DNA from 3 places in the Synechococcus sp. LTW-G genome. Region 1 is predicted to be linked to each of the others. Evidence: predicted binding sites of a transcription regulator. Region 1 holds the regulator's gene; each other region holds the start of a gene.
The links. Region 1 encodes NtcA, which controls nitrogen genes in cyanobacteria. Its sites were predicted from a motif close to GTANCNNNNGNTAC; they were not measured.

Region 1 (10,201 bases):
CCTGAGTCCTGGCAAGTGGCTCAGCGCGGTGATCGGCGTGCCCGTCTGGCCCTCTGTTGGTGGGCCGATGCCGTGGAGCTCTGGGCCGATGGGGCCTTGGTGCACCAGGGTGACCTGTTCGACAGCGCCTGCCGCTGGGTCCTGCCGTCCCCTTGGTGGGAAGGCCAGCCATTGCAGCTGGAGCTGCGGCTGCGCTCCCCGCTGCATGACGACGGGGCCTTGATCCACAGCCGGCTCGAGCAGGAGCCGACGGATCCCGCTGACCCTGCTGGGGTGCTGGCGGCCGAAGCTCTTTACCTCGGTGCCTCGCGTCTCTCTGGGGACGCCTTGGCTGCGTTGAAGCCAGAGCTCGAGAAGGGAGCCTTTCCCAACCTGTTGGCGCGGATGGCCCAGGCTCGCCCCCCTGGCGGTTTCCATCTCTTGGGCCACGCCCATTTGGATTTGGCCTGGCTCTGGCCGGTGGCGGACACCTGGCAGGCGGCGATTCGCACCTTCGATTCGGCCCTGACGTTGATGGAGCGTTTTCCCGAGCTCCACTTCGCTCACTCCACCCCGGCGCTCTACGCCTGGATGGAGCAGCACCGTCCGGAGCTCTTTTCCCGCCTGCAAGTGGCAGCGGCGCAGGGTCGTTTTGAGCCGGTCAATGGCCCCTGGGTGGAAACCGATTGCGTCTTGGTTGGAGCCCCCTCGCTGCTGCGGCAGTTCGAGGAGGGGCAGGCTTATAGCCGCACCCGCTTCCCCCAGTGGACGCACGAGCTCTGCTGGTTGCCCGACAGTTTTGGCTTCGCAGCTGGGCTTCCTGCCATCGCCCAGCTGAGCGGAGTGCGTTGGTTCTGCACCCACAAGTTGGCCTGGAACAGCAGCAACCCTTTCCCCCATCGCCTGTTTCGCTGGCGCAGCGCCGACGGCTCGGAGCTGTTGGCCCTGGCGACGGCTCCCATCGGTACGGCCGGCGATCCCCAGGGGATGGAGACCTACCGCCAGCAGTGGCAGGCGGCGACGGGTGTGGATCAGGCCCTATGGCTTCCGGGGGTTGGCGACCACGGCGGTGGCCCAACCGCCGAGATGCTGGAGCAGCTGGCCCTCTGGCAGCAGCAGCCCGTGGCCTGCCCCCAGAAGCACGGAACCCTGCGCAGTTATCTCGAGGGACTGGAGCCACTGGCGAGCCGATTGCCGGTCTGGCGAGACGAGCTCTATCTCGAACTGCACCGCGGCTGTGCAACCACCCGCCCGGATCAAAAGCGCCATAACCGCACTCTTGAGCGCTTGCTTCGGGAGCTCGATTGGGTCCATGCCCTGCTGCACCTCCGCGGCAGCGAGCAGCCCGGTGCGGACTGGCGGACGCTGCTGTTTCAGCAGTTCCACGACATCCTTCCGGGCACCTCAATCCCTGAGGTGTTTGAGCAGGCGGAACCGCAGTGGCGCCAAGCGCGGCGCTTGGCGGCCCGTCGACGCGACCACGGGCTGCAGGCGCTGCTCCCCGCGCGCGGCGGAGCTGAACCTTGGTGGCTGGTGCAACTCCAGCCCCAGCCTGCGGAGCGGGTCACCCTGCGCCTGCCCGCTGGCGCCTGGTGCATCGAGGGGGCCCAGGAGCAGCTCCCCAGTCAGCGACGGCCAGCCGGTGGGACATGGGTTCAGCTCCCCTTGGATTCGGCTGTTCAGGCGCTTCCCCTTGAGCGCGCGGATTGGCTGCCGCAGGCCTCGGCAGCAATCACAGCCCCGGTTGTGTGCGAGGCGAGCGCTGGGCACTGGCGCTTGGACAACGGCTTGGTGCGCGTCGAGATCGGGGCGGACGGCGTTCAGCAGCTCTGGGGAGCTGATGGTGTGCCCCAACTCTCGGGCCCTTTGCAATGGCGCCGTTGGAGCGATCAGGGCGAGTTTTGGGATGCCTGGGACATTGCGGCGGACTACCGCGAGCAGCCGCTGCCTTTGACTTGGCAGGGAGCACCGGAACTGGTGGAGCAGGGACCGCTCTGTTGCCGCTTTGTCGTCCGCGGCCGCTGCGGCCAAAGCGCGCTTCGACTCGACATTCAGCTGCGGGCAGCCTCGCCGTATCTGGAGCTGGCCTTGACGGTCGATTGGCGTCAGCGCCATGAGCTGTTGCGATTGGAATTGCCCTTGGCGCAGGTTGCTCAGCGCTATGCCGCGGACACCTCTGCGGGGGTGCTTGAGCGGCCGGCCCATGCCCTGACGGTCAGGGAGCAGGCGCGCTGGGAAGTGACGGCCATCAGTTGGCTGGCTAGTCAGGCGAAGGCTGGAGCGGGTGGTCTGGCGGTGCTGCTGGATGGGCCCCAGGGCGTCTCCGCCACCCCCGCTCAGCTGGGGGTCTCCTTGCTTAGAGCACCCACCTGGCCTGACCCCTCGGCCGATAACGGACACCAACGGCTTCGGCTCGCGTTGGTCCCTTGCGCAGCCGGGTGGGCGTCGGCCGGGGTGCCTCGTTTGGCGCAGCGTTTTCGAGAACCGCTTTGGATTCGCCCGGCCCAAAAGGCGGCCCAGCAGGCGGAGATCTTCGCTCCGATCGACTTGATGGAGGGCATGGGTCCAGCCAATCCCCAGATCCGCGTGCTCAGCTGCAGGCCCGGCTCAACCCCAGGGCAGCTGGCGCTGCGGCTGCAGAACCTCAGCCCTCAGCGACAGAGCTGGACGCTGGACTCGCCACGGCGTTGGCGCCGGGGGAATGCTGAGACCTGGCAGAGCGGAGCTCTTGTGCTCAAGCCCTGGCAGGTCGTCTCGTTAGAGCTGGTTTAGTCGTCGTGGTCGTCAAAGGGGTCGCTGAGCTGCTTCGACGGAGGACCAAAGGCGGTGTAGATCCCGAAGCCGGTGAGGCCCAGCAGCACAGCCAAGACTGCCAGTGCCACGGACATGGCTGGGGAGGTGGTTTCCATCACAACTCTCGACGGGGCCAGCCGCTCAGGCGGCCAGGCCCCTTACAGTAACGAGACCTACTCCTTGCCAGAGAGCACAGCCCGACATGGCTCAACGCACCCGCCTGGGAGATCTGCTTCGCCCCCTGAACTCCGAGTACGGCAAGGTTGTGCCCGGCTGGGGCACGACCCCCGTGATGGGCGTGTTCATGGCCCTGTTCCTGGTGTTCCTGCTGGTGATCCTCCAGCTGTACAACAAGTCCCTGATCCTCGACGGCATCACCGTCAACTGGAACGGCATCGGCTGATCCGATGAACGTGTTTGGGATCGGATTGCCTGAGATGGCGGTGATTGCCGCCGTGGGTCTCTTGGTGTTCGGTCCCAAGCGCTTACCCGAATTGGGTCGCACCCTTGGAAAAACCCTGAAGGGTTTTCAGTCCGCCTCCAAGGAATTCGAGCAGGAGTTCCGAAAGGCGGTCGACACGGTGGAAGCGGAAGTCACCCAGGCTTCTGCTGAGCCCCAGCCTCAACTCAAGGCCGACGACGAGCAAGCGGCCGGTTGAAGGACTCCATGACTCCTCTGAGTCTTGTTGTTGGTTTAGGGAACCCGGGCGAGAAGTACGCCGGAACCCGCCACAACGTCGGATTTATGGCGCTGGAGCAGCTTGCCAAGCGTCAAAACAGCAGCTTTAAGCAGCAGTCCAAGCTCCACGCCCTCGCCGCGGAGGTGGGACAGGGTGCTGAACGCCTGCGTCTGTTGATGCCTCAGACCTACATGAACGACAGCGGTCGTTCGATTCGTGCTGCTCTCGATTGGTTTGGGTTCGAGCCAAACCAGATGCTGATCCTGGTGGACGACATGGATCTCCCCCTCGGTCGCTTGCGCCTGCGGCTCTCGGGCGGTGCTGGCGGCCACAACGGTCTGCGCAGCACCATTGCCCATCTCGGCGGCCAAGAGTTCCCCCGCTTGCGCATCGGGATTGGCGCTCCGGCCTTGAATCCGGTGGAGCGTAAGCAGCGCACTGTCGGCCACGTCCTCGGCCGCTTTGCCGTCGCCGAACAGCCGGTGCTCGAGGAGGTCATCGATGAGGTCTTGGCTGGTCTGGATCTGATTCAGCGCCTGGGGTTTGAGCGGGCTGGTAACAGGCTCAACGGTTTTGTTGCTCCCTCTGCCGCCAAGCTGGTCGAGCAACCCACTGCCTGAGTCCGCGTGAGTCGCCTCCCCACGACAACGGCGCAATTGCGGGTGCTGCGCCAAAGCTTTAGCCAGCGGGTGTTGGAGGGCGAGGTCAGCGCTGGAGGGTTCGAGTGGACGTTCGCCTGGTTCTTTGACCGCGGCGAGCTGCAGGTGGAGCCCTCCCTGGGCCGGGCCTTGATCCAGGACGCGTTGCTGCGCTTCCTGTTGAAAACCGACTACCAGCTGGAGGCGGGTGGGGACTACGCCTTCAGCGTGCGGGCCAGATTTTAGGCAGCGAGCTGGCGCAAGACGACCAAGCCAGGTTCCCGCTTGAGCTCCGTTCTCCAATGGCGCTCCAGCAGCAGTTGAGCCACGACATCGTCGTAGTCCCGTGGGGGCAGCCTCAGGCCCTCGGGGAGCATTCGCCGCCAGCCCCTGGGGGGCTCCAGCTGCCAGTAGCGGGCTCGTGCGGCCAGGGTGGTTCCCGCTTCAGGGATGACCTGGACAGCCAGGCCAAGGTCGTTCAGTTGCCGCTGCCAGTGCTTGCTGCCCGTTCCATCACCGAGCACAACGCCCTCAATCCCCGGGCGCTCTTGCCAGATCGCAATCTGCTTGAAGCATTCCTCCGGGGAGAGCACGGCGGCAACCTCGATCTGGCCTGTGCTGTGGTCAGAAAGGACCAAGCCGCATTTGCTGCGGCCGGGATCGAGTCCGATCCAAGTCATTGCGGGCGCTGCCAGCGAATGTCGACGGCAATCGGGTCGGCCAGATCACTGTTGCCTCTGGAGACGGCCTCGAGCTTGGCGGTCTCGCCCAGGGGGCGGTTGACGAGGGCCTCAGCCAGTTGATTGAGGCGTGCTGGGTCAAATTGCAGGCCGTTGGCCAGGGCCCCTTGACGTTGCGCTCGGGTAAAGGCTGCTGCCAGGAGCAGGTTCAGACGGCTACGCACCTGATCCGGGGAGCGCTCATCGGTCTCCAGCACGGTGGTGGCCAGTTGTTCTCCACTACGCACCACCCGTTTGTTGGGTCTGACATCCGGGAAGGCCACGACCTGACGCTCCCCTTTGAGCACATTGGCCGCTGAGATCAGACTCACGACCCACTCGCCGCGTTTGCTGAGGGTGGTCTCCAATTTGCTGATGTCGCTGCGCGGCACCAACAGGATTTGACGGTTCGGTGTTTCGCCCGGCAGCACGCGCTGGTAGACGTTCAAATTCGTGCGCTGCAGCAGGGCGTGGATCACGTCTCGGGCCTGGCTGGGCTTCTCGATCCGAACCTTGGCCACCTCCAGGATTTGGCCACTGCTGATCACCACATCACCCTGACGTAAGGCAATCAGGTTGCGTTCGAGACGCTCGAGCTCTTGGCTGCTGCTTTTGATCTTGCTGTTGAGCTTGGCGAGCTCAGTGCGGTTGCGCTGGAGATCGGAATCCTTCGCGGCGATGTCACGGCTCAGGCGGTCGCGCTCGGCCTCCAGTTGTTTGCGTTGCTCCATCAGGGGAGCCAGTTCCTTCTGCAGCCGGCTGGCCTGCTCGGCCACCACCTTGAGTTGGCGTTGGGCCTCGCTGCGCTCGTTCTCTGCGCTCTGCAGGGCGCTCCGACTTTGGGCCAGGTCCTTGCGACTTGAGCTCAGGGCATCGCGGCTGTCCCGCAGGCGCTGCTCGATCTGATCGAGTTCGAAGAGCCCCGTGCGCAAGCGATCACTGACGAGCAGCATCAGGCCAAGGGAGATGGCACTGATCAAGCTGCCGGTCAGCACCGTGATCACCACGGCGGTTTTCTTGGGCCGCAACCGGAACAAGCTCAGCCGCGCCTTGCCGACCTTGGATCCCAAGCGATCCCCCAGGGTGGAGAGCACTCCCCCGAGGATCAGCAACGCCAGGATCAGGATCCAGCCGGACACGACGTTGGGCGACGACGGTCAGTATCGGTTGCGGTGGCTTGGAACGCAGCTGGGATCGGCCACCAGTTCAGCCGTTTAGCTGAAGCGTTTGGCGAGGGCCAACGGATCGAAGACGGTGATCTTCTTGCGGTCGATTTGCACCAGCCCGTCGTTGCGGAGGTCGCCCAAGAGTCGGGTGATCGTGACGCGGGTCGATCCGATTGCTTCGGCGATGGCCTGGTGGGAGAGGCGCAGGTCGATCGTGATTCCTTCGCTGCTGGGTACACCAAAGTCGCGGCAGAGCACCAGCAGGAAACTCACCAGTCGCGAGGACATGTCGCGGTGGGTGAGGGTTTCGATCATGGTCTCGGTTTGCAGGATCCGAGAGGAGAGACCCTGCAGAAGCAGTAGACCAACCGCCGGGTCTTGTTCGATCGCCTTGCGGACGGAGGTGGCGGGAGCCGTCACCAGCTCGACGCGAGTAAAGGCAATCGAGTGATAGAAGCGGTCCGAACGCTGGCCTGTCAGTAGAGACAGCACGCCGAAGAGGCTGTTCTCCCGCAGCAGTGCCACGGTGATTTCCTCGCCGGATTCGTAGACCCTGGAGAGTCGGACCGCACCCCGTTTCAGCAGATAAACCTTTTCCGCGGGGTCGCCGGGGAAAAAGATTGTTTTGCCACGCTCAACGATTTCGGTGGTGCTACCGCTCAGGCCCCGGATGACATCCAGCAGCGTGGCATTGGGCGGCAGGGGACTCCCCGCGATCGGTGCGATCACTGACGTACCGGTCGTAGGGCTAGGGGAGTAGCGGCTGAATCCTTGCGTGGCCACGACCATGTCAGCGCGACTGAGTTGCCTGGAACCTACGGATCAGTCCAGGGCCGCCCTGTAGCCATTGAAACTAATTTGCTGCCTCTGCCAAGGCCTGCTTCTGGGCCTGCATCAGTTGATCGATGCCGCTTTCCGCTAGGTCAACCAGGCTGGAAAGCTGTTGGCGACTGAAGGGTGCGCCCTCGGCAGTGCCTTGAATTTCGAGCAAATGTTGCTCTTGATTCATCACCACGTTGAGATCGACTTCTGCTCGGCTGTCCTCGCTGTAGTCGAGATCGAGGAGTGCGGCCCCATTCACGAGGCCAACGGAAACCGCCGCCACCTGCCCCACCAGGGGCGATCGTTCCAGCACTCCGCGCTGCTCCAGGCGTTGCAGGCCGACGGCTAAGGCGGCCCAGGCTCCAGTGATGCTTGCGGTGCGGGTGCCGGCATCGGCTTGAAGGACGTCACAGTCGATTTGCAGGGTCCGCTCCCCCAGAACCTCCAAATCAAGGCAGGCCCTGAGGCTGCGGGCGATGAGGCGTTGGATTTCTTGGGTGCGACCGGAAAGCTTCATCAGCTCCCGTGGCTGCCGACTGGGGGTGCTGGCTGGGAGCAGCCGGTAGTCGGCGCTCAGCCAGCCCTTGCCGGAGCCTTTACGCCACTTCGGAACACCCTCCTCTAAGCAAACGCTACAGATCACAGCCGTGTTGCCTGTGTACACCGTGACGGAACTCAGGGCGAAGCCCATCGGATCCCAAACGAAGCGCGTGCTGCGCAGGTCCGTTGCGCAGCGGCCGTCCCGCCTGGGTTGGGTGCTGCTCATCGCGGGCTGGCTCAGTGCCTCGATGGTACGGGTGTTTGCACTACAGGTAGTGCTTGTTGCTTGCCGGACGGCCTAACGCCGCTACATTCAGGATCCCAAGCGGCAGCCATGCACTCGATGACGGCCAGCATTGCAGCCACGCCCCGTGCTGGACACCTGCGTCCATTGGCTGTGGTCCCCGCGTCGGCCCCCGCGCGCAGTGTGCGCCTGGCGGCCCAGCAGGAGGGTCAGCTTCAGGTGCACACCGCTCCCTTCCGCGGCAGCTTCAGTGGGGTATTCAGTCAGGCCCTGCGCAGCGCCGGACTTGGCAGCCGCGTTCTGGTGAGCCAGTTCCTCAAAGGTGGGGTCGATCAGGGGCTGGAGCGCAGTGTGTGGCTCTGTGGCCGTCTTCAGTGGCTGAGGCCAGCCGTGGCGGGTTGCCTGGCTGAGCCCGTGCCGGCCTCACAGGCCGATGTCGAGGCTGTGCGCGAGATCTGGGCGTACACCCGTGAGCAGCTGCTGAGCGGTCAGCTGGATCAGTTGGTGCTCGATGAGTTGGGCCTGGCCGTCGAACTGGGCTACTTGTCCGAGGCGGAGGTCGTTTCAGCCCTGGAGCAGCGGCCGTCCCACCTGGATGTGATCCTGACGGGGCCCTCCATGCCCACTGCTCTGTTGGCCATGGCCGATCAGGTCACCCAGCTGCGCCGAGGTTTCTGATGCTCAAAAACGACCGTTGGATCAACGAGCAGGCCGCCTTGGGCATGCTCGAGCCCTTTCAGCCGCAGCTGGTTCGTCATCTCGATCCGGAGAACAGCGAAAAGCCGGTTCTTAGCTTTGGCTGTTCGTCCTATGGCTACGACCTGCGCCTCTCGCCGCAGGAGTTCCTGATCTTCCGGCACGTCCCCGGAACGATCATGAATCCAAAGCGCTTCAACCCCGCCAACCTGGAGCCGGTGCCTCTGCACGAGGACGAGGACGGCTCGTACTTCATCCTCCCAGCCCACTCCTATGGCTTGGGTGTGGCGCTCGAGAAGATGTGCGTTCCTCCCAACATCACCGTGATTTGCCTGGGCAAGAGCACCTATGCCCGTCTGGGGATCATCGTTAACACCACCCCAGCTGAGGCCAGTTGGGAAGGTCACCTGACCCTGGAGTTCAGCAATTCCTCCGGCGCGGACTGCCGCATCTATGCCAACGAGGGCATTTGCCAGCTGCTCTTCTTCGAGGGCGATCCCTGCGAGACGACCTACAAGGACCGGGCTGGCAAGTACCAGCACCAGCCCGAGCGGGTCACCTTGGCCAAGGTCTGAGCCCTAAGGGGCCAGGCGTGCCTTGTGTAGGCGAGTCTTCTCGTACCAAGCAGCGATCTCTGGGGCCCAGGCCTGGAGGTGGGGCCACATCAGATCGCAGAGCACCCGGATTTCCTCCTGGGCATCGAGTTTGGCGCGTAGGTCCATGAAGTGCAGGAACGCCCGCAGCGAGAAGCTCACCACGAAGTGCTGGCGGTAATCGAAGGGAAGGATGCCGCGGGCATGCTCCTCGGCGAACCCCGCCGCGAGCATGTCGCGATAGCGCTCGGCCGCGGCTTGGCAAAGGGCGAGATCCTTGGCGCGCTCGTCTGCGCTGTAGGTGTACTTCTTGCCTTGCCGATCGCTGTACTGCCCTTCGGGGCGCAGGTAGAAGACCTCTTCGAGTTCCAGCTCGCCGTTGGCGGCCCGGCAGATCCGATCGCCGGTGTAGCGCATGGATTGGACGTCAAAGCTCACGCCCACCCGGTGGGTGCGGGCCTGCTGCATCACGGAGTGGGGGAACCAGCCCACGTTCAGCACAATCTGGGCGTGCTCCAGCGGACCGTAGTGACCGCGCTCACCAGCCAGGAGACGTTTGACGCAGATCTCGCCGGCCTTGGTCTCATCAGGCCATTCAGCGCGATCGGCCGCCACAAACCCTTCGCTGTAGTCCTGGTGCATCCCCGCATAGACGCACTGCTGGGGGTTGGGGGTCGCTGCAATCAGCTCAACCCGAAAGCGTTTCATGGGCGGGCGATGGCGTGGGGAGCTGGTGCTGCAGGGTAACGGGCTTTGGGGGACTCAGCTGTGGCTGCGGGGGCCTGCCATGGTGGTCGCCTCCGCTTGCGGCAGGACGCTGGTCTCGGCAACGCCCGCCATGGCCGGTAAGGGGGTGCCTGCCACCAAGGCTTCAGTCAGGGCTTCCAATTCGCTTTGGCTGCGGGCGCCGACGGCGCGGCCCACGCGGGTGCCACTGGCATCGAAGAATTCCAGCTGCGGGATGCCGTTGACGTCGTAGCGATCCACCTCCGGTTGCCAGCGGGGGTTGTCGACGTTCAGCAGCACCACATCGAGTTGATCGTGGTGTTGGCTCTCGACCTTCTCCATCGCTGGGGCCATGGCTTGGCAGGCCTCACACCAGTCCGCATAGAACTCGACCACGCTGGGCCGGCCATTGTTGAGGGCAACGGCGGGCTCCAGCGACTGGCGGGCCAGCTTCTCCAGGGGCGCCGTCGGTGAGAGCCCGCCGCGCAGAAGGAAGAGCCCTAAGGCCAGCAGAGCGGCCACTGCAGCCAGCAGCATGCGCTCGCGCCGTCCCAGGGCTGCCGTGTTGCTGTCCACAGGTGGTGTGTTGATCCTTGGCGCCAATC
Region 2 (10,201 bases), on a different contig from region 1:
GTCCCCACGCTGCTTAGCCAAGGGGTGGGGGAGATCATTCGCCAGATCGCTCCGGATGCTCAAGCGGAAGAACAGGAGCGTCTTGCCCAGGCCGCCGTGCTGGATAACGAACTCTCGCCAACACTGAACCTCAATGTTCTCTTTGCTGGCCTGTGCCCGGAAGTCGAAGAACAACGTCAGCTGCAACGGCTCAGCCTCGGATTGCTCCAGAACATCGAGAGGCAAGCGCAGGAGCAGGGGCTGGCCGATTCGTTTTTCGTTCACCTGGCACCAAACCTGGGCCAGCACAAGGGACAAGAACAACTGAAGTGGGCCAGCCCTGAGCACCGCGGGACCAGCGACTTCCAATTCATGCTCCGCGGCGCTGTCAAGGAGGCGGGCCTCTTGGTGCTCCTCAACCAGCACATCGAACGGAGCACGGGCAAAGCTCCCCTCGGAGCAGACTTCAACGTGCGCTCCGCCCCCAGAACAGCGGAGGGGCTGCTGGCGTTGGCAGAGGACTGCATCGACCCAGAAACCATGCCCACGTTGATCGGCATTGCCGACACGATCACGTCTGAATGGGTCGTTGAGGGCGACCAAGCCGGTTGGCGCCGTGGGGGGAGCGACCGTGGCTTTTTGACGTTGTTGCAGCAGATCGGACAGACCTTTGAAACCCCCAATCGAGTGGTCTTGATCGACAGCAGTGGAGGGGAATTGGACCGCCCCAGCCTCCAAGATCCAGAGCTCAAAGGTCTGAGTGATCCGGAGGATCCCTTGCGGCTGGATGTGCTTGTTCCGGGGGGGCCAGAGGCCTATGTGGAGTGGTTTGTTGATTTGGCAGACAACGTCTTTTAAAACGTTGGGCTGACAGCGGCAGCAGAACGGCCTATCCAAGGAGGTAGTCGCCGTTTGTTCCGATGCCAGAGGGGGCCAGCAGGACACAAACCTGGCCTCCAGCTCCGGGACAACATCCCTGGTGGGATGGAGCGGTGATCTACCAGCTGATCCCCCGTTGCTACAGCGATTCCGATGGGGATGGCATCGGTGATTTCGGGGGCCTAACCAAGCGACTGGGCTATCTGCGTTGGCTCGGGGTGGATGCGATCTGGATGACCCCGATCTATCCCTCGCCGCTCAGGGACGGTGGCTACGACATCACAGACTTCACCGACATCCACCCGGAGCTCGGGGATCTCGATGCCTTTCACCGCCTGATCGAAGCGGCCCATGCCCATGGGATCCGGGTGGTGATCGACCTGGTGTTGAACCACACCAGTCAGTTGCATCCCTGGTTTCAACGGGCCCGCTTTGCGGAGCGGGGCAGTCCAGACCGTGACTTTTATGTCTGGAGGGATGACCCGGACGGCTATAGCGATGCCCCAGTCCTCTTTCGACACTTCGAGGACTCCAATTGGTCCTGGGATCCGATAGCGCAGCAGTACTACCTGCATCGCTTTCTGCATCACCAACCTGATCTCAACTACGACAACCCAGCCGTCCAGGAGGCGGTACTCCAGGTCGTTGATTTCTGGTTGGCACGCGGCATTGATGGATTTCGCCTCGACGCCATTCCGTTTTTGTTTGAGCGCGAGGGGACCCGTTGTGAAGGACTACCGGAAACCCATGCCTTCTTGAAGACCCTGCGTCAGCGCGTCGATGCCTTTTGCGAGGCCAACCCCGGTCGAGACGTTCTGCTCCTGGCAGAAGCGATTCAGCCGGTCCAAGAAGCCATGCCCTACCTGGAGGATGGAGAGTTGCACGCGGCCTTCAACTTTGCCTTGACGGCCCATCTCTTCGCCTCGGTCGCCCATGGGGAGACCAAGGCCCTGAATCGCTTCCTTCAGGAGATCAGCAGCCTGGACTGCGGCCGCAGTTGGGCTCTACCGCTGCGAAATCACGATGAGCTCTGGCTGGGCGATGGCCACCTAGTGCCCGACGAGGTCATTCACTGGGTGCGTCATGGTCTGCCTGCTGCCCATGGCCATTGGCTGAACTGGGGAATCAATCGACGGCTGGCACCGCTCTTAAACGGAGATCCCAGACCCAACATGGCCCTTCATGCCCTGCTTTACAGCTTGCCGGGCATGCCCTGCGTCTATTACGGCGATGAACTCGGGATGGGGGATTGGCCGGGACTGAGGGACCGTGACCCCAACCGAACGCCCATGGCCTGGAGCCCGGATCGCAATGGCGGTTTTTCCAGTGCTCCCGATCCCCTGCTGGTGCTGCCGCCCATCACCGCACCTGGATACGACTACCGCGTGATCAATGTTGAAGTTCAAAAGTCTCTAAAGGGGTCGCTGTTGAACTGGCATCGGCACATGCTGGTCAGCCGAAAACTGCTGCCTGCCCTGAAGCACGGCGACTTTGAACCCCTGCCGAGCCATCACCCGAGCGTCGTCAGCTTCATTCGCCGCTGCGAAGCCATGACCGTGCTCGTTGCGGTCAATCTCAGTGGTACGGGCGCATCCACCGAAATCGATCTGAGCCGATGGGAAGGAGAGCGGATTCGGGAGCTGCTCTGGGGCTGTGAATTCCCAGAGGCCAGCTCCGAATGGTTTGTCTACCTCCAGGCCTATGGCTTTGGCTGGTGGCTGATCGGCGACATGGAACTGGCGAGCAACAGCGACTCGGCCGCTGGAGTCAGCCGCTCCGCTTCCGCCTGATCCAAAAAGCCAATGCGACTGCGCCGCTGCAGCAGATCATCTGCCGAGCGGGCCCACTCCAAGCGGATGTTGTAGCGCCACTCCGCCAGGCAAACGGGAACCACGCTGCTGAGCGGTTTCCGCTCAGACAGCTCCATGGCCTCGTTCAGGACCGCCTCTGCTCGAAGGCCATAACTGGAGATGAGGTGGTCAATTTGCCGGGCCTGGAGTTCGCCGTCCGGCAGTAGACCCTTTAAGTGCTGAGCGAGCTGGGCGAGCTCAGCGTCGGTTTGCTCGGGGGACTGAGCGGCTCCAAGCAGGGGCAGGGGCTCAGGGGCCGGGAGGGTTCGATTCAACTGTTGGGCGATGGCCTGGAGGGCATCGACCGCCAACACCCGGCAGGTGGTCCACTTGCCCCCAAGCAAGCTGATCAGCCCACAATCGAGCTGTTCGACTTCGTGCTCGCGAACCACCTTGCTGCTGCCGCGCTCAGAGTCCGGCTGAATCAGAGGGCGACCGCCGGCCCAGCGGCTGGACACCGAGAAGCTGGGTTGCCCTGGGAACCACTGGCGTAGGTGATCCAACAGGAACGCCTCCTCCGCATCGGAGACGGAGGTGGCTTCATCGACTGGACAAGGTGAATCGGTGGTCCCAACCAGTGTTCTGCCTTGGAAGGGGAGCACGAACATCACGCGGCCATCGCTGGTTTTAGGGATCAGCAGGCCGACGCCCTCTGGACACAACGGCTCGCTGAGCACAAGGTGCACCCCCCGGCTGACCAGAAGGCGTGGACTGCACTGCGGGTCGGCCAGCAGCCTCAAGCTGTCGGCCTGGATGCCTGTGGCATTGACCACACAGCGGGCTGACCAGTGCTTCAGCGCACCATCGGCCTGACGCGCTGTGACACCCGTGAGCTGGCCCTGCTCCTGCTCGAAACCAACGACCGTGCAGTCCCGCTGAACCACGGCTCCGGCCGCCTCAGCCGTGAGCAAGAGCAACAGATTCAGGCGCGCATCATCAAATTGACCATCGCTGTAGAGAACGGCTCCATGGCGCTCGGGGTCCAGGCCCGGTAGGGAGCGTTGCAGTTGCTGGCGGTTGATGCCACGACTGGGCTCGAGGCCGGCCGCTCCCGCGAGGAGGTCATACATCCCCAGCCCCATCCGGTAATAGGCCTGCTCAATGGGCCCCTGGGTCGGTAGGGCAATGCGCAGGGGTTGGGCCAAAAAAGGAGCCTGATCAATCCAGTACTGGCGCTCCGCCAGGGCCTCCCGCACCAATTTCAGTTGGGCGGCATCGAGCTGCTTGAAGGCCAGCTCCAGGTAGCGAACGCCGCCATGGAGCAACTTCGTGCTCCGGGAACTGGTGCCCTGGCCTGGATCACCCGCCTCCAGTAACGCCACTCGCAATCCGCGGCGAACGGCCTCGTAGGCCAGGGAGGCTCCACTGCTCCCCCCACCAATGATCAACAGATCAAACGGTTGCATCGCCATGCCACTCCAAACAACGTTCAACCGCCTGGTCCCAGCGGCGTAACCAGCGCTCCCGTTGCGCCTCCGTTTGCTGAGGGCTCACCTGGGTCGAGGAAGCCCTCACCGAGCTGGCAATGGCCTCGAGATCGTCGACCACTCCAACGGCCTCACCGGCCATCAGGGCCACCCCCAAGGCGGTGGACTCCAAATTGGCCGGACGCACCACCTCAACGCCGGCGCTGTCGGCCTGGGCCTGAAGCAGGACAGCGGAGGCCGCCGCCCCGCCATCAACGGCGATGGTGCGCAGGGGAGCGCCAAGGGCCTCGGCCGCACCGCGCAGCAGTCCGGTGACGGCTAAGGCAATCCCCTCGAGGGCAGCCCGGGCGATCTGCGGTGCACCGGTGTCACGGGTCATGCCGATCAACAACCCTCTGGCATTGGGGTCCCAATGGGGAGAGCCCCAGCCGGTGAAGGCCGGCACGAGCATCAGCTCGCCCGCACTGGCCACCTTGGAGGCCAACCCGTCGACCTCGGCGGACTCACGAATGATCCCGAGGCCATCGCGCAGCCACTGGATGACCGTTCCTGCATTGAACAAGCTGCCTTCAATGCAGTAGGTCGTGCTGCCGTCGGCGTTGCTCCAACCCACGGTGCTCAGCAGGCCACCAGCGGCGCGCTGAGGTTGCTGCCCGCAATTCACGACCAGAAAGGCACCGGTTCCGTAGGTGCACTTGGCCTGGCCAGGTTGCCTGCAGAACTGGCCATAGCTGGCGGCCTGTTGATCACCGAGCATCGCCGTGATCGGCACACCGGCAAAGGGAAGGCCCTCAGCGATCACCCCAAACGAGCTGCGGGTGGGTCGTAAGTCGGGCAACGCCTTCAGGCTCAGACCAACGCGTTCAACCGCCTCCGGCAGCCAACAGAGCTGCTCTAGGTCCAGCAGCAGCGTGCGACTGGCATTGCTGATGTCTGTGGCGTGCTGCGCTCCGCGGGTCAGCTGCCAGAGCAACCAGCTATCGACAGTGCCAAAACAGAGGTCATCGCCAGCCAGGGCCTGCCGGGCCTCGGGATAGGCCTGCAGCATCCAAGCGATCTTGCTGGCGCTGAAATAAGGATCCAGAACAAGTCCCGTCTGGCGCTGCCACTGATCCGCCGCCGCCTGGCGCTTCCAATCTCCGCAGATCGATGCGGTCCGACGGTCCTGCCAGACCAGGGACGGGCCGAAGGGTTCGCCGGTGCTGCGTCGCCAGAGGGTGGTGGTTTCGCGCTGATTGGTGATGCCGCAGGCCCTGACTGCTGCCCGTTGCCCTGGACTGAGGCGCTGCTCCAGTAGAGCCATCGCCTCCAGCTGGCTCTGCCAGATCGCGGAGGCGTCCTGCTCGACCCAACCATCATCCGGGTAGTGGATGGCAAGCGGCACCTGGGCCGAGGCCACCGACTCGCCGTTGGAGGACACCAGAACGGCGCGAGAACTGCTGGTGCCCTGGTCGAGAGCTAACAGATAGGACTCAGACACAGGCAAAAGGGTTTCCCCACTCTTACGGGCTTCAAGCGGATCTGTCAGGGGCTTGACGCAGCACGAGACAGTGGAAACAGCTCAAAAGTCGCGTCTGCCGATGACCTCGCTCTGGAGTACTGCGCCTGCAGTGGCGGCCCTACTCGGCGGTGGGTTGCTGTCCCTTCTGGCAGCAAGGATCTTCGGGATCTTCTTCGGTCGTCTGACACGGCGAACGCGAAGCGAAACCGATGACTTCATCGTTCAGGTCATCACGGACACGATCCCAATCCTCGGCTGGGTCATCAGCGCCAGTTGGGCCTGGTGGCTGCTGCCGACCTCTCCGGAGGCGGATCGGGTGGTCTTCACCATCTCGAAACTCATCCTGGTGGTGTTCCTGGTGCGGCTGGTCAACCGCATCAGCCTGCGGTTGCTGCAACGCTCCGCGGCCCACAGCGGAGATCCAGCGGTCGGCAACATGCTCCGCGCCCTCGCGCCGATGTTGCGAGCGTTGGTCTGGTGCGTCGGCGCTGTCCTCTATCTGCAGAACATCGGTGTCCAGATGGCTGCGATCTGGGCTCTGCTGAGCGCCGGTGGCATCGGGGCAGGCTTGGCCTTAAAGCAGCCGGTCTCTGAATTCTTCGAATACATCACCATCCTTCTTGACAAGCCCTTCCAACCCGGTCAATTCATCCAAGTCGGAGAGGTCTGGGGAACGGTGGAGAGGGTGGGGGTGCGTTCGACCCGTCTGCGCAGCATCAACGGCGAAGCGATCGTCATGAGCAACAGCGCCCTGACCAGCTCGGTGGTGGCGAACTATGGGGAGATGCAAGAGCGGCGGCTGATCTATCGGCTGGGGGTGACCTACGACACCAGCCACGCCGTACTGGAACGGATCCCTGGCCTGTTGAAAGCGATCGTGGAGCAGGGGGGCGATGCCCGCTTTGACCGGGCCCATTTCGTGGCCTTCAACAGCAGCAGCCTTGATTTTGAGTTGGTCTATTTCGTTCCTTCGAACGACTACGTCCAGGCGATGGAAGCCCAGCAACGGATCAACCTGGCGATCGTCCAACGCTTCGCCCAGGAGGGCATTGAGTTTGCCTTCCCGACGCAAACCTTGCACCTGCACAACTGCACTGAGGCCTTGGGTTCTGGGGTGTGACCCGACTTGCTATGGTGGGTGCTTGGGCAATTTGCCCGAAGTTGTGTTTTTAGAAGATCGGTCATGTCCCGGGTCTGCCAACTCACCGGCAAGCGCGCCAACAACGGCATGGCCGTCTCCCACTCGCACATCCGCACGAAGAAGCTCCAGCAGGTGAACCTGCAAGAGCGCCGTCTGTGGTGGGCTGAAGGCAACCGTTACGTGAAACTGCGGGTCTCCACCCGTGCCCTGAAGACCATTCAAAAGAAGGGCCTGGGCGCCTACGCCAAGCAGCTGGGCATCAACCTGGCCAAGATCTGAGCTTCAATCCTGGGAGTTCTCCCAGGATCAAGTTGAACCGCCGCAACCTGCTTGTTTCGTTTGGTGCTGCGGCCTTAGGCCTGCTGGGACTCCCCCGGCAGGCCTTTTCGATGGGAGGGACCCTGCCCGATCTCGATCAACCGGCCCCTGGCTTTGGGCTCTCCGGCGTGGTTCCAGGCGAGGGGGGGGCCGTCGAAGCCGTACGCAGCCTGAGCGATTTCAAAGGGAGCTGGGTGGTGCTCTACTTCTATCCCCGAGATTTCACGGAGGGGTGCACCTTGGAGGCCAAAGGCTTTCAACGGGATCTGCAGCTGTTCCATGCCCGCAATGCCGAAGTGGTCGGAATCAGCGCAGACGACACGGACTCCCACAAAGAGTTCTGCGGAAGCGAGGCGTTGACCTACCCGCTGCTCTCTGATCCCGGAGGAGAAACCAGTAAGCGCTACGGCAGCTGGATCCCGCCCTTCTCCCAACGTCACACCTTTTTGATTGACCCAGAAGGGGTTCTTAAAGAGCGCTGGTTAGGGGTACGGCCCCTAGGCCACAGCCAGGAGATCCTGAAGCGGCTGGATGAGCTACAGGCCTAAGGCTGCGCGCTGCTCCAGCAGCCTCAGGTGGGCTTGACCTGCAGGGAGGCTGTCGCAGAACAGGCAGTTGTCCTCAAATCGCACTTGATAAAGCTCGCCTTCGCTGGAGCGCAGCTGATAGATCACTCCCCCTTGGGAATCGACCAGCACAGGGACCTGGGCCATGGGTCTTCAGGAGCAACGAGCAGAGGCTGGCTCGGCGATCGAACCCTTGCCATAGGTGCATCAACTCATCATCCGTAGCGACCACTACAAGTGATGGGGGTGGCCACGAACCGGGGTGGACTTTGGTAGCGAATGGAACCTGAAGGGGTCTGACTGCTCTGCATGCTTGCCCCAATTCCACTCGAGCAATGTTTACCGAGTACAGGCCAAAGAAGGGATATGACGAATACTTCAGTGCCGCCGAAGGCCCTCGCTCCGGCCTCAAGCCCCTGGTGAACTCCCTGGGTGCACTCGGGATCGAGAAACTCAACCGCAATCACGCCGCCGCTGGAGTCCTACTGAAGCGACTCGGGGCCACCTTCAGGCTGAATGATTCGGGAGGACGCGTGGGGGAACGGATCCTTCCATTCGACCCGCTGCCACGCTTGATTCGCTCGAAGGAGTGGGAGCGTCTAGAGCGAGGACTGTCCCAGCGCCTAGAGGCGATTGATCAATTTCTGGGTGACATCTACGGCGAGCAACGCATCATCCGAGATGGGGTTATTCCGCGGGAGCACGTGGAAAGTTCCCTGGGGTGGAGGCGCGAGCTTCAAGGGTTCAAGCCCCCCTTGGGCAAATGGTGTCAAATCTCCGGGCTTGATCTGATCCGTGATGGAGAAGGAACCTGGCGCGTCCTGGAGGACAACCTGAGATGTCCTTCTGGTGTCGCCTATTTCCTGGAGAACAGGAGGGTGATGAAACGGATGTTCCCGAGCCTGTTTAGTGGCCGGGTCGTCCAGCCGATTGATCGCTACCCCTCCCAGCTGCTGCAGACCCTGAGGGAGCTGGCGCCCTGGACCGACTCCCCCCGGGTCGTCCTGCTGACCCCCGGGGTGTTCAACAGCGCCTATTTCGAGCACAGCTATCTGGCTCAACAGATGGGCATTCCCCTCGTCGAGGGCAGGGACTTGGCCTGTGAAGACGGACGGGTTTGGATGCGCACGACCCGTGGATTGGAGACCGTCGATGTGATCTACCGGCGCATTGATGATGACTTCCTCGATCCCGCCGTCTTCCGCAGCGATTCAATGCTGGGGGTCCGCGGACTGATGGAGGTCTATGCCCAGGGACGGGTGGCGATTGCCAACGCTCCTGGAACTGGAATTGCCGACGACAAGCTGATCTACGCCTATGTGCCGGAGATGGTGCGCTACTACCTCGGGGAGGAAGCCATCATCCAAAACGTCCCCACCTACCTCTGCTCTAAAGCTGAAGATCGCTCCTATGTACTAAGCCATCTACGGGAGCTGGTGGTGAAAGCCGTCTCGGAAGCTGGAGGCTATGGGATGTTGATCGGACCCCATGCCAGTGACGAGGAGATTCAAGACTTCGCGACGAAGATCGAGGCCAATCCGCGCAACTTCATTGCCCAACCCACCCTGGAGCTCTCCACCGTCCCCTCCCTCAGTGACGGCGAGCTCTACCCCTGCCATGTGGATCTGCGGCCCTACATCCTGCGGGGCAAAACCACCTGGGTCACACCAGGCGGGTTAACCCGCGTGGCCCTCAAGCGGGGATCACTGGTGGTGAATTCCTCCCAGGGCGGCGGGTGCAAGGACACCTGGATCGTGGAGGACGCCCCATGCTGAGCCGCGTCGCGGATTCCCTCTATTGGATCAACCGCTATGTGGAGCGGGCCGAGAACATCTCCCGCTTTGTCGAGGTCAGTGCTGCCATGGCGCTGGACTGCCCCCCTGGTAGCGCAGAGCCCTGGCAACCCCTGATCGATGCCAGTGGTCATCGCTCTCTGTTTGATGCGCTCTACCCCGGTGGAGCTGAGCAGCAGGTTCTTGAATTTCTCATCCGCGCTGAGGCCAACCCCAACAGCATCGTCAACTGCATCGCGCTGGCCAGGGAAAACGCCAGGCAGATCCGGGACGTCATCACCAGTGAGATGTGGGAGCAGCTCAATGGTCTCTACTGGACCCTGGTCGAGAACGACGGGTTTTGGGAGGAGCCGACCCCAGAGCAGCTCAGGGAGATCCGGCGTGGCTGCCAATTGTTTTACGGAATTACCGATGCCACCCTCAGTCGGGATCTTTCCTGGCAGTTCAGCCGACTCGGTCGGCTGATTGAGAGGGCGGATAAGACCACTCGCATCCTTGATGTGAAGTACTTCCTTTTGCTCCCGAGCCCTGATGACGTCGGCGGGGTACTCGACGAGTTGCAGTGGATGTCTCTGCTGCGCAGTGCTGGCGCTTATCAGATGTTCAGGCAATCCAACGTTGGGGTGATTTCACCGGAAGCGGTGGCGTCCTTCCTGCTGCTCAATCCCCTCTTCCCGAGGTCGGTGCGCTACTGCCTCGAGCGGATCCATGAGACGCTTCAGGTGATCGGGCGCGATGCCGCCGCCG
Region 3 (10,201 bases), on a different contig from region 1:
TTGGAGCTGCTGCACCCGGGCAGTTCTTGGCGCATCGATGCGCCGCTCAATCTCTACAGCCATTGGTCGGGGCCAGGCCTCGCCACCCAGGCCTGGGCCGGCCGAGCCCTGCAGGTTCTGGGTCAAGCGGCGCCGACCGGGAATCGCCTGCGGGTGCGGCTGCTGGAGGACGGCTACCCCGGCTGGATTGATCCGCGGGACCTGCTGGGCCATGCCCGTTCTATCGCGGGCCAACGGGTGCAGCTCTGGTCCGAGTCGTCCATTGCTGAGCGCCTGCCGGCCGTCTTGGCCTTTGCCGAGGCCGCGCGCCAGCGGGCCAACCACTACCTCTGGGGCGGGAGCCTGGGGCCCGACTTTGACTGCTCAGGCTTCATCCAGGCGGCCTATGCCGCCGCGGGTGTCTGGATCCCGCGGGATGCCTACCAGCAGGAGCGCTTCTGCCAGCCCGTGGCGGTGGCGCCCGGTTGCTATGGCCTGCTGCGTCCCGGCGATTTGATCTTTTTTGGTCGCCCCCAGCGCTGCACCCATGTGGGGCTCTATCTCGGGCAGGGCCGCTACCTGCATAGTTCTGGCCGGGAGCACGGCCGCGATGGCCTGGGTGTCGATGGTCTGGATCCCCAGCTGATCGATCCGGTCAGCGTTCACTACCGAACGGAACTGCGCGGCGCCGGCCGTGTGGTGCGCTGCCACGACGGCTCCACCCTGCCTTGATGTCCATGGTTTGGTCTTTGCTTCTCGTTCTCTCACTCACGGCCCTCGGCTGGCTGCTGGCCTGCACCGCTTGGGGCCGGCAGCTGGGCATGACGATGGTGGTGCTGCTGCTCGGCCTGCTGGTGAGCAACCTGGCCGGGGTGCAGCTGCAGGCTGAGGCCGCCTCTTGGGTCAATGGTCCCTTGACCTCGCTGGCGATCGGCCTGCTCTTGCTCGCGGTCGATCTCCGGCGCCTCTGGCCCCAGGCCCGGCAACTACTCGGACCGTTTCTGGTGGCGGCCCTCAGCACGGTCTTGGGGGTGCTGCTGGGGGGCTGGTTGCTGCATCCCCTGCTCGGGGAGGACTGGGACGTGCTGGCGGGGATGTACACCGCCACCTTCACCGGGGGCAGCCTGAATTTCGTCTCGGTGGCCCGGACGCTGAATCCCCCAGAGACCTTGCTGACCCTGGCGACCGCCGCCGATTACGTGGTCTTCGCGGTCTGGTTCGCCATCAGCACCTGGCTTGGACTGAGGGCGGATGCCGCCCCGGAAGCGACCTGGGCGAATGAGGCCCCAAGCGATCAGCCGGAGCGCTCCTGGTGGCTGGCCGGTCTTTGGGGCTTGGCCGTGTTGGCACTGAGCCAGGGGCTGACGGGTGTGCTGCAGGGCGTCCCCTCGATCCTGGTGCTCACAACGGTCGCGCTGCTGGTCGCCCAGTTGCCGGCGCCCGCCAGCCGTCGCGGTTGCTATGGCCTGGGCTTGCTCTTGATTCAGCCCTTCTTCACGGTGATGGGCCTGAGCTCCCCGGTGGCGGGCCTGCTGGGGGAGGGCTTGCCGGTGTTGCTCTATGCGGCTGTGGTGGTTCTGGTGCAGGCCGCGTTGCTGCTTTTGATCTTCCGCCGCTGGCTGCGCTGGCCCATGGCTGAGACCCTAGTGGCCTCCCAGGCCTCCATCGGCGGCCCCAGCACGGCCCTGGCCCTGGCGACCGCCATTGGCCGCGCTGAATTGGCCGTGCCTTCGGTGGCGATTGGTTTGCTCGGCTATCTGCTCGGGACCTACTTGGGCCTGGGGGTGGCTTGGCTGCTGCCGGGCTGAGCCTCTTTTGAGCGCTTTCCTCTAGGTTCCAGCCAACTTGAGCCGTCCCTCTTGAGCAGCGCCAGCGTTCCAGACCTCTCGATCGTGGTGCCTCTGTTCAACGAAGAGGAGAGCCTGCCGCTGCTCGTCGAGAAGCTGCTGCTGGCCTTGCGTCCCCTGAGCCGCTCCTTTGAGCTGGTGTTGGTGGATGACGGCTCATCCGATCGCACGGCCGAGGTCTTGCGCCAGCAGGCCGCCGGGGCCCCAGAGCTGGTGGCGGTTCTGCTGCGCCGCAATTACGGCCAGACCGCTGCGATGGCGGCTGGCTTTGACGCCAGCCGCGGGCGCTTGATCGTCACCCTGGATGGGGACCTGCAGAACGATCCGGCCGATATCCCGATGCTGCTGGAGCGCCTGGAGCAGGGGTATGACCTGGTGAGCGGCTGGCGGCACCAGCGCCAGGACCATGCCGTCAGCCGGCTGCTCCCCAGCAAGATCGCTAATGCCCTCATCGCTCGGGTGACGGGGGTGCGGTTGCACGACTACGGCTGCTCCCTCAAGGCTTACCGCCGCGAGCTGGTGGAGGACATGAACCTCTACGGGGAGCTGCATCGCTTCCTGCCGGCCTTGGCCTTCATCGAAGGGGCCCGCATCGCCGAGGTGAAGGTGAACCACAACGCCCGTCAGTTCGGCCAGAGCAAGTACGGGATCGATCGCACCTTCCGGGTGCTGATGGATCTGTTCACGGTCTGGTTCATGAAGCGCTTCTTGACCCGTCCGATGTACGTCTTCGGTTTCGGGGGGCTGAGCGCCATGGCCATCGGGGCGCTGCTGAGCGCCTATCTGCTGATGGTCAAGTTGGGGGGCGCGGAGATCGGCAACCGGCCCCTATTGCTGGTGGCGGTCCTGGCCCTGATCACGGGCGTGCAGCTCTTTTGTTTTGGTCTGCTCTCGGAGGTGCAGATGCGCACCTATCACGAGAGTCAGGGCCGTCCGATTTACCGCATTCGCGAGACGTTGCGCGGCAGCTTGAGCGGCTGAGGCGAGGCAACAGGCAGGCTGCTGCGGCCACGGAAGTGGGTCATGGCTTCAGCGGCGAGCTGGGCGACCACCTGGTCGGCATCGCGCAGGCCGCGGCGAATCAGGGGCAGGGCCTCGCGGTGGCACCAGAGCTGGCAGATGGCCATGGCCGTGCGGCGCTGCTCACCCCCCGCGCGGAACTGTTGCTCTAGCTGTTGCAGCAGTTGGTGGCGGCCGCGCCGGTCGCTGGCGGCGGGGAGGACGACCGTGTCCTGGCTGCCCTGATTGCTGGAGTTGCTCCCGTCAGAGGGGATGACCAGCTCCATCTGCCCGCGGTTCAGGGCTGCGATGCCGGACGCATCGGTGGAGCGCAGGATGTTGCGCTTGGGCCGGCCAAGGACCCAGCAGGCCGTCAGGACGCCTGCGATGACGATGCCGGTGAGTGCCTGGGTCATGGGCTGGGGGTGTGGTCTGAACTTTTATGTCGCCCCTTGAGGCCCCGAAGAGCAGCTCCGGCAGGGCTCCTTACAGTGCCGAACGGTAGCTGTATTGGCCCACGCTGATGACCGGAGATTTCGTCGCCGCCTGGATGCCCTCGGTGTTCGTGCCACTTGTCGGGATCCTGGCCCCTGCTGTGGCCATGGCCCTGCTGTTCAACGTGATCGAAGCCCGCGACTGAGCTGTCGCCGCTTCATTCCGCGCCACCTGACGTTCTTCCCCCGATGACCGTGACCCCCGTGGCCGACCCCTGTGTCGGCAATCTGGCCACTCCCGTCAACAGCAGCTACTTCAGCCGCGCTTTCCTGAGTGCGCTGCCTGCTTATCGCCCCGCCCTCTCTCCCAACCGTCGCGGTCTGGAAGTGGGCATGGCCCATGGCTTCTTCCTCTACGGCCCCTTCGCCATTTGTGGCCCCCTGCGCGCCACCGAGTACGCCAGCACCGCTGGTCTTCTGGCTGCTGTGGGTCTGGTCTCGATCCTGACGGTTTGCCTCTCGATCTACGGCACCGCTGGCCGTGGCCCCAACGTGCAGCCGGCTGACGCCACCATCGACAACCCCCCTGCTGACCTGTTCACCAAGGCGGGTTGGGCCGAGTTCGCCAGCGGCTTCTGGCTCGGCGGTTGCGGCGGTGCCGCCTTCGCCTGGTTCCTCGCCGGCACGACCATCGTGGCTCCCCTGGTGAAGATCGCCGGTGGTGTTTGGAGCGTCGGCTGAGTCCAGCCTGCTCATCCTTGATTCACCCTTTGCCCGTCAGATCCTTTGGGGGTCTGGCGGGTTTTTTGATGCCTTGCCGTTGGCTTGGGCCATGGCTATGGAGTCAGTAGAGCTGTGGTGCAGTGATGACGCGTTGGCCTGCTGTTGTTCTTGCGGCGACCCTCTCGGCCTTGCCTGGGGTGGCTCTGGCTGAGCCCCTGCCGCCGCCGATTGGTCCGCTCCCCTCTTCGGCGCAGGCTGATGCGGGTTACCCGGGGGATGTGGAGAACGCCCTAAGCGACTTCACGCGTTTTCAGTGCGATTTGCTGTTCTTTTTGACCCCACGGCAGAACTGCCCAAGCGATTAATCGGCAAAATCGGAGTTTTGTAATCGCCTGAACGACACGGCTGGATTCCAGGCGGCTAAAACTGTGCTGTAGCAACCGCTACAAAGCGTTCACCTCGGCACCTTTTGGTTGTCTGAGGCGCAGTTCGATCCAGGCCATGGAACGGGGACCTGGGCTGACTCCGAGGAACTATCCATGACCCTCACCTATCGCGGCCAGAAGTACCAGCAGAACAAAGAGGCTGTCTCCCAGAAGCACCCTCAGCTGAACTACCGAGGTCTCAAGTACGTCAAGTGATTCCTGCTTGATTGATTTGCCTTTATGCCCCGCTCTTGCGGGGCTTTTTTTTGTTTCGTGCCCTGCTCTTGCTCTGGTGTTTCAGCGTGTGGTCAATGCAGTGGTGCCTTCGTTTGAGCATCTCTAGTCTTCGCGAACAAGACTGATCTGCCAGGTGATTGAGGGTTCCCTGCCGCTTGTTCATGCCGGCGTCGATGGCCTGAGGGCCTATGCCTCCGCGAGCGTGGTCATCGCGATCCTGATCAGCATCTTTGGCGTTCAACGCATCGATTTCTCCGCGAAGGGATGGAGAAACATTGGCTTCCGGCTCCTGATCATTCCCGGACTGGCCTTGTTATGGCCTTGGCTGATCAAACGGCTCTGGCTTGGTGCTCAGCCAGCCGTTGAACGCAATGCCCACCGGCTGGCGGCACGGCCATGATCAGCAGTCGACGGCAGACCCATCGCTGGCTGATGACAGCGCTTGGGGTTCTCCTGCCTTGGCTGGCGGTGAGTGCACTTGTTCAGCGCCCTGAGATCCCGCCGGTCACAGCAACGGCGGACCCCCTGTTCGCTCGGGCCGATCTGGGTGGAGCGACAGCCGAGGGAGCTCTCCTCCTTGCCTTCGATTGGCCGGTCCAAGACACACAGCTCAAGGGCCAGCTGGTGTTGGACCCGACGCTTCAGTTGCGCTTGATCGCAGAGGAACCCCTCAACTTGGCGGATCCACTGCTCTATTGGTCGTCGACCGACAGGAGCCCTGAGTCGTTGGCGCAGGCTCAGCTGTTGGGTTCCCTCGCCGGAGCCGGGACCCACCGCTACCGCTTACCGGTGGTTGTCGGGCGTGCGCTGCGGTCCCCTCAGCCAGGTCTGTTGTTGCTGGTGAGTCCGCTGGATCAGCGCATCGTTGCCTCGTGGGCGTTGCCGTCCTTGTCTGCTGGAGGTGAGCGGCCATGAGCCATGGCTACGTCGCGGTGCAATGGACGCGCCGAAAGCTCATCTATGACGGCGTCCTTTTAGCTGGTGTGAGTGCCTATCTCCTGCTCTTCATGGGGATCAGCCACTGGTGGGCGGCGGCCGCCAATGTTCCCCTCGAGACCGACGGGGCGGCAATTCGGGCCTACGGCAGTGCGGCCTACATCCTGTTGCACCTGACCCTCTCGATCGGGCCCTTGGCACGGTTGAATCCGCTGTTTCACACCCTGTTGTTCAACCGCCGTCACATGGGTGTGATGGTGTTCCTATTGGGGTTCTTGCATGTCAACGGGTGGCATCTGCCCAAGGAGCCTTGGAGTTGGCTCGGCCAGAAGGCGCCGCAGTTCCCATGGAGCTTCCATGGGGCTCTGAATTGGTACAACGACTTCGGCAACCGTGAGCCGCTGGTGAGTTTGTTCACCAGCAATGGCCATTTCAATGACTTTGCCCTGTTCCCCTTTGAGCTGCTCGGGGTAATCGGCCTGGCCGTTCTGTTTGTGATGGCCGCCACCAGCCATGACTTTTGGCTGACGAATCTGACGGCCCCGGTTTGGAAGGCGATTCACATGGCGGTCTATGTCGGCTATGCGGCATTGGTGGGCCATGTCTTCTTGGGTGCCCTGCAAACCAACCAATCCCCCTGGTTGGCAGGCCTGGTTTTGGCTGGTCTGGTCTGGCTGCTCGCCATTCACCTGATCAGTGGTTGGCGGGAATGGGTGATTGATGGGCGCCCCCTGCAGCCTGATCCCACGGGCTGGGTTGATCTCGGGCCCATCGATGCGATCCCAGATGGCCGGGCCAAGGTGTTTGCTTTGGCGGGAGAGCGGGTGGCCGTGTTCCGCCAGGGCAGCGAGCTCTTTGCCCTCTCCAACGTTTGTCAGCACCAAAACGGCCCCCTCGGAGAAGGTCGGGTCGTGAATGGCTGTGTCGTCTGCCCTTGGCATGGCTACGAGTACCGCTTAGAGACCGGAGCCTCACCTCCTCCGTTTACCGAATGCGTTCCAACGTTCCCGGTTGAGTGTCGTCAGGGGCGTGTGCGCATCGGACTGCCTCCCCGCCCTCCCCAGCAGGCCTGAGCGATGGACTTTTTCATTCACTACAGACCTCTCCCCAAGGCTCATCGCCGTTTTCTGGGCTGGTTCCTGCCACTGATGCTTGGCGTGATGGTTGTGCTGGGGCTCTGGGTTCCCGGTCTTCAGAACCAGTACGGCGCGGGTAGCCGTCAACCGATCAAACAGCTCTCTGGCTTGTTGTTGGATGGCCCAGGCGGAGCGCAGGTGCTGGTGCCCCGCCCAGGACAAACGCCAGGTGAGGCGCACTACTCCCGCATCCTTTTGGCCGGACCGGGAAAAACCAGGCCCCCGGAGGCTGTGATGCAGCACCAGGGGCAGTGGGTGCAGTTGAAGGGTTCGCTCTTCAGCCATGGGCCTTTGAGCGTGATGAACACACGCCGTGCGCAGCCCATCCCGCAGCCCGCTGATCTGCCCGCGCCCAATCTGAAGGGAACCTCCCTCGGCCCCTTTGCCCTGGTGGGCGAAATCATTGACAGCAAGTGTTTTTCAGGGGTGATGAAGCCCGGCGCTGGGAAAACCCATATGGGCTGTGCCATTCGCTGCATCAGTGGTGGCGTCCCTGCTGTTTTTCATGTCCACAACCCCGAGGGAGAGGTGCTCGATCTGGTCTTGATCGATCAAGAGGGCCGCACTGTGAATGATCGCGTCCTTGATCTTGTGGCTCAGGCCGTCGCCATCGAGGGCGAAGTCATTCAGTACGACGACCTCATGGCGCTAAAGGCTGATCCGCTGACCTACCGGCGCCTGGGCTGATGCAGTTCGATCCCCGCCATGAGTTATTGCTCTCCAGGGTTTTGGCGTCCCTGCGCCCGGTTCTGATTGCCTTTTTGGTGATGCATGGGGCCGCCCTCAGTCAGGGTGCCGAAACCCCGATCTCCTTTTGCAATGTCCTCTTCGTCGGCAACCTATGCGCGGCGTTGGTGGTCCTGATCTGGTTTAAACCAGCCCCCATTTGGAGTGACCTCAAGCGACTGCCCAAGCGGGTGCGTTGGGGCTTGGTCCTGGATGGTGGTCTCGCCGCCTTGAACTCGGCACTGATTTACACCGGACTGGAGTACACCTCATCGACCAACGCGATCTTGCTTGGGAGATTGGCTCCAGTGCTCTACGCCCTGTCTGGGGCCATTGTGTTTGGACGGCTGATCGCGAAGCGGGAGTGGCTGGGCTTCAGCTTCATTATTGCCGGCATCTTGATGGTGGCCCTTGTTGGTGCCAATTGGATGGTCAATAAGGGGGATGCGCTGATCCTTCTCTCGACCGTGGTCTTTGCCGCTTCCGCGAACTTGGGGAAAGCGGTCCTGGATCAGGACGTCTCCTTGCGGGCCTTGGTGTTTGTGCGCAATGCCTCCTCCAGCGTGATCTTCTTTTTCATCGCCAACATTGTCTTCGGCCCGCATCACTTCGCCGATGCTTTTGCCGGTCAGCTCTGGATCGTGATGGCGATCTACGCCTTGCTGATCATCGTGATATCCCAGTTCCTTTGGTTCGATGCTTCAAGCAAGCTGGATTCCATAAGTGTTGGACGCTGGTCGACCCCAGCTCCTGCGATTGGTGTCCTGGCCGCAGCCCTGTTGAACCGGCAGTGGCCGGCCAGCAATCAAGTGGTGGGATTGCTCGTGATCATGGTTGGTGTTGTGATCACGGCCTTTGCCAAGACGAAGCCAGCCAAGCTCAAGGAGGAGCGCGAGCAAATGGCTGAATTGGCAGCCAGTGGTGCCGATGCCATATCGCCTGTGACATGAGCGCCAGGCTCCTGTTGATCGCTGACCCAGGGCGTTACCCCGACGCTGATGGCGACGTCCCTTGCTTTTACAGAGCAGCAGCCAGGCACTCCGATTTGGAGCCCCTGCATCTGGCGACTGATCAGATCAACCGCTGTTTGGCGTCCCAATGGCAGCTGACGCCACTGCCGGCCGAACTTGATCACCCTTCGTTTTTAGCCCTGGGGAATTCTCCCTCGTTGCCCTTTGTTGCCGGTGAGATCGATGTTGTCTTCTGCCGCAGCCTGAAGCCCTTCCCCCCGGGTTACCTCCAGGTTTTGGAGGGCCTCGAGCAGCGGTTGCGTTTTCTCAATCGTCCCTCGAGCAAGATTCAGCAGCTCAAGCCGCAGTTCCTCTCGGAGGTGGCGGAGGCCTTCCTCCCCGCGCACTTGGTGAGCAGCGACCCCGCTGAGATCGCAGCCTTTCTGGAGAGCCATGGACAAGTGGTTGCCAAACAGGGCAACAGCACCCAAGCCCAGGGGGTGTTTCGACTCCACAGGAGTCAAGGTGTTTATGTCGTTGAACATGCCCATGGTCAGCGGGCAGAACAGCGCTCACTGAGCGCCGTGCTGGAGCAGCTCCAGCGGGGAACGGATGAGCCTCTGCAGTTCATGCGTTTTCTCCAGCGCACCAGTGAGGGCGACAAGCGAGTTGTTGTTCTGGATGGCCAGATCCTGGGTGCCTATGTGCGGCGCTCCGCCACAGGGCATTGGGTGAACAATGTGGCGGCTGGTGGCCGCTGCGCCCTGGCTGCGATTACGGATGCAGAGCGTCAGGCGATCGAAGCCACCTGGCCCGCCTATGCCTCCTTGGGGCTCAGGGTCCTTGGCTATGACTTCCTCCAGGACGACTGCGGTACCTGGCGGGTCAGCGAGATCAACGTTGGCAACGTCGGCGGTTTTGCGCGGTTACAGCAGTTGGGTGGCCCCCCTGCCCTGGATCATTTGCTCGCTTGGATCGCGGACTTCGCAGGGGCTGATGCAGCGCTGCAGATTCGTCTCGCCCAGCCCAGGGACGATGCCGCCATCGCCGCGATTTATCAGCGGGCGATTGATCAAGGCGGGATCACGATGGATGAGCGGCGCTTTGCTCCCCAGGCCGTCGCTGAGAAACGCGAGGAGCTGCGCGATCGAGGTTGTCTCTTGGTGGCGACCCGATTGGGTGAGGTCTTGGGTTGGGCAGAGCTCAAGACCTACTCGCCCCGTGCTGGCTATAGCCGCTGCGCAGAAACGTCGGTTTACGTTCACCCTTGCGCTCAGGGCGAGGGGGTCGGTGCTCAACTGCTGCAACAGTTGATCGCCAAGGCACAGGACCTTGGCTACGTTCATTTGGTAGCCAAGGTGGTGGCTGGAAATGACCACAGCATTCGCTTCCATCAGCGGTTTGGCTACGAGTGCGTTGGCATTCAGCGCCGTATCGGCTATCTCCGAGGCCGTTGGTACGACGTGATGATTCTTCAGCGTCTGCTGCAGGCTGAGCCAGAGCTGATCAATGGATAGAGAGCATCCCATTGTCAGCTCGGGGTTGAAGCGTCTGATCGCAGGGCTAAGCGTCCTGCGTTCTCCTGAGCCTGAGCAGTTGCTCTCGCTGATGGCCACCGCAGGGGTGTGCGCCGAGGAACTCGAGCCCTGGGCGGATTACGGCCATTCACCCCGCGAAAGCTATGGCCGCCAGTTGGTTTGGCATGGCGGCCATGTGGAAGTCATGGTGATGACCTGGCTCCCTGGCGACTTCAGCGCGATCCATGACCACGGCTTGGCACAGTGGGGAGCGGTCCAATGCTTTGGTCAG

Region 2: ACXIQ9_RS00450 (circularly permuted type 2 ATP-grasp protein) is a predicted target of NtcA. The motif match lies at 7,883-7,896, and genes of this name have one in related genera.
Region 3: ACXIQ9_RS10580 (DUF4278 domain-containing protein) is a predicted target of NtcA. The motif match lies at 4,416-4,429, and genes of this name have one in related genera.

Annotation. Positions count from the first base shown of each region.
Region 1 covers NZ_JBTKYW010000005.1:125,989-136,189, forward strand. Annotated here, with positions in the region: gene ACXIQ9_RS09435 (alpha-mannosidase) at 1-2,751, shown strand, start outside; gene psbN (photosystem II reaction center protein PsbN) at 2,748-2,888, opposite strand; gene psbH (photosystem II reaction center phosphoprotein PsbH) at 2,975-3,175, shown strand; gene ACXIQ9_RS09450 (TatA/E family twin arginine-targeting protein translocase) at 3,180-3,431, shown strand; gene pth (aminoacyl-tRNA hydrolase) at 3,440-4,072, shown strand; gene ACXIQ9_RS09460 (DUF3146 family protein) at 4,079-4,336, shown strand; gene ACXIQ9_RS09465 (RuvC family protein) at 4,333-4,770, opposite strand; gene ACXIQ9_RS09470 (DUF3084 domain-containing protein) at 4,767-5,948, opposite strand; gene ntcA (global nitrogen regulator NtcA) at 6,024-6,764, opposite strand; gene rph (ribonuclease PH) at 6,829-7,563, opposite strand; gene ACXIQ9_RS09485 (cob(I)yrinic acid a,c-diamide adenosyltransferase) at 7,681-8,259, shown strand; gene dcd (dCTP deaminase) at 8,259-8,852, shown strand; gene thyX (FAD-dependent thymidylate synthase) at 8,856-9,578, opposite strand; gene ACXIQ9_RS09500 (thioredoxin domain-containing protein) at 9,633-10,172, opposite strand.
Region 2 covers NZ_JBTKYW010000001.1:69,556-79,756, reverse strand. Annotated here, with positions in the region: gene stpA (glucosylglycerol 3-phosphatase) at 1-837, shown strand, start outside; gene ACXIQ9_RS00485 (alpha-amylase family glycosyl hydrolase) at 900-2,648, shown strand; gene ACXIQ9_RS00480 (glycerol-3-phosphate dehydrogenase/oxidase) at 2,558-4,120, opposite strand; gene ACXIQ9_RS00475 (FGGY family carbohydrate kinase) at 4,101-5,615, opposite strand; gene ACXIQ9_RS00470 (mechanosensitive ion channel family protein) at 5,716-6,756, shown strand; gene rpmB (50S ribosomal protein L28) at 6,820-7,056, shown strand; gene ACXIQ9_RS00460 (peroxiredoxin) at 7,089-7,643, shown strand; gene ACXIQ9_RS00455 (hypothetical protein) at 7,632-7,808, opposite strand; gene ACXIQ9_RS00450 (circularly permuted type 2 ATP-grasp protein) at 7,997-9,436, shown strand; gene ACXIQ9_RS00445 (alpha-E domain-containing protein) at 9,430-10,201, shown strand, end outside.
Region 3 covers NZ_JBTKYW010000007.1:18,098-28,298, reverse strand. Annotated here, with positions in the region: gene ACXIQ9_RS10615 (C40 family peptidase) at 1-711, shown strand, start outside; gene ACXIQ9_RS10610 (DUF819 family protein) at 711-1,787, shown strand; gene ACXIQ9_RS10605 (glycosyltransferase family 2 protein) at 1,839-2,807, shown strand; gene ACXIQ9_RS10600 (HEAT repeat domain-containing protein) at 2,765-3,241, opposite strand; gene ACXIQ9_RS10595 (photosystem I reaction center subunit VIII) at 3,349-3,465, shown strand; gene ACXIQ9_RS10590 (photosystem I reaction center subunit XI) at 3,509-4,000, shown strand; gene ACXIQ9_RS10585 (hypothetical protein) at 4,126-4,347, shown strand; gene ACXIQ9_RS10580 (DUF4278 domain-containing protein) at 4,456-4,623, shown strand; gene ACXIQ9_RS10575 (hypothetical protein) at 4,778-5,044, shown strand; gene ACXIQ9_RS10570 (hypothetical protein) at 5,041-5,559, shown strand; gene ACXIQ9_RS10565 (Rieske 2Fe-2S domain-containing protein) at 5,556-6,653, shown strand; gene ACXIQ9_RS10560 (hypothetical protein) at 6,657-7,403, shown strand; gene ACXIQ9_RS10555 (DMT family transporter) at 7,403-8,392, shown strand; gene ACXIQ9_RS10550 (GNAT family N-acetyltransferase) at 8,389-9,909, shown strand; gene ACXIQ9_RS10545 (cysteine dioxygenase) at 9,935-10,201, shown strand, end outside.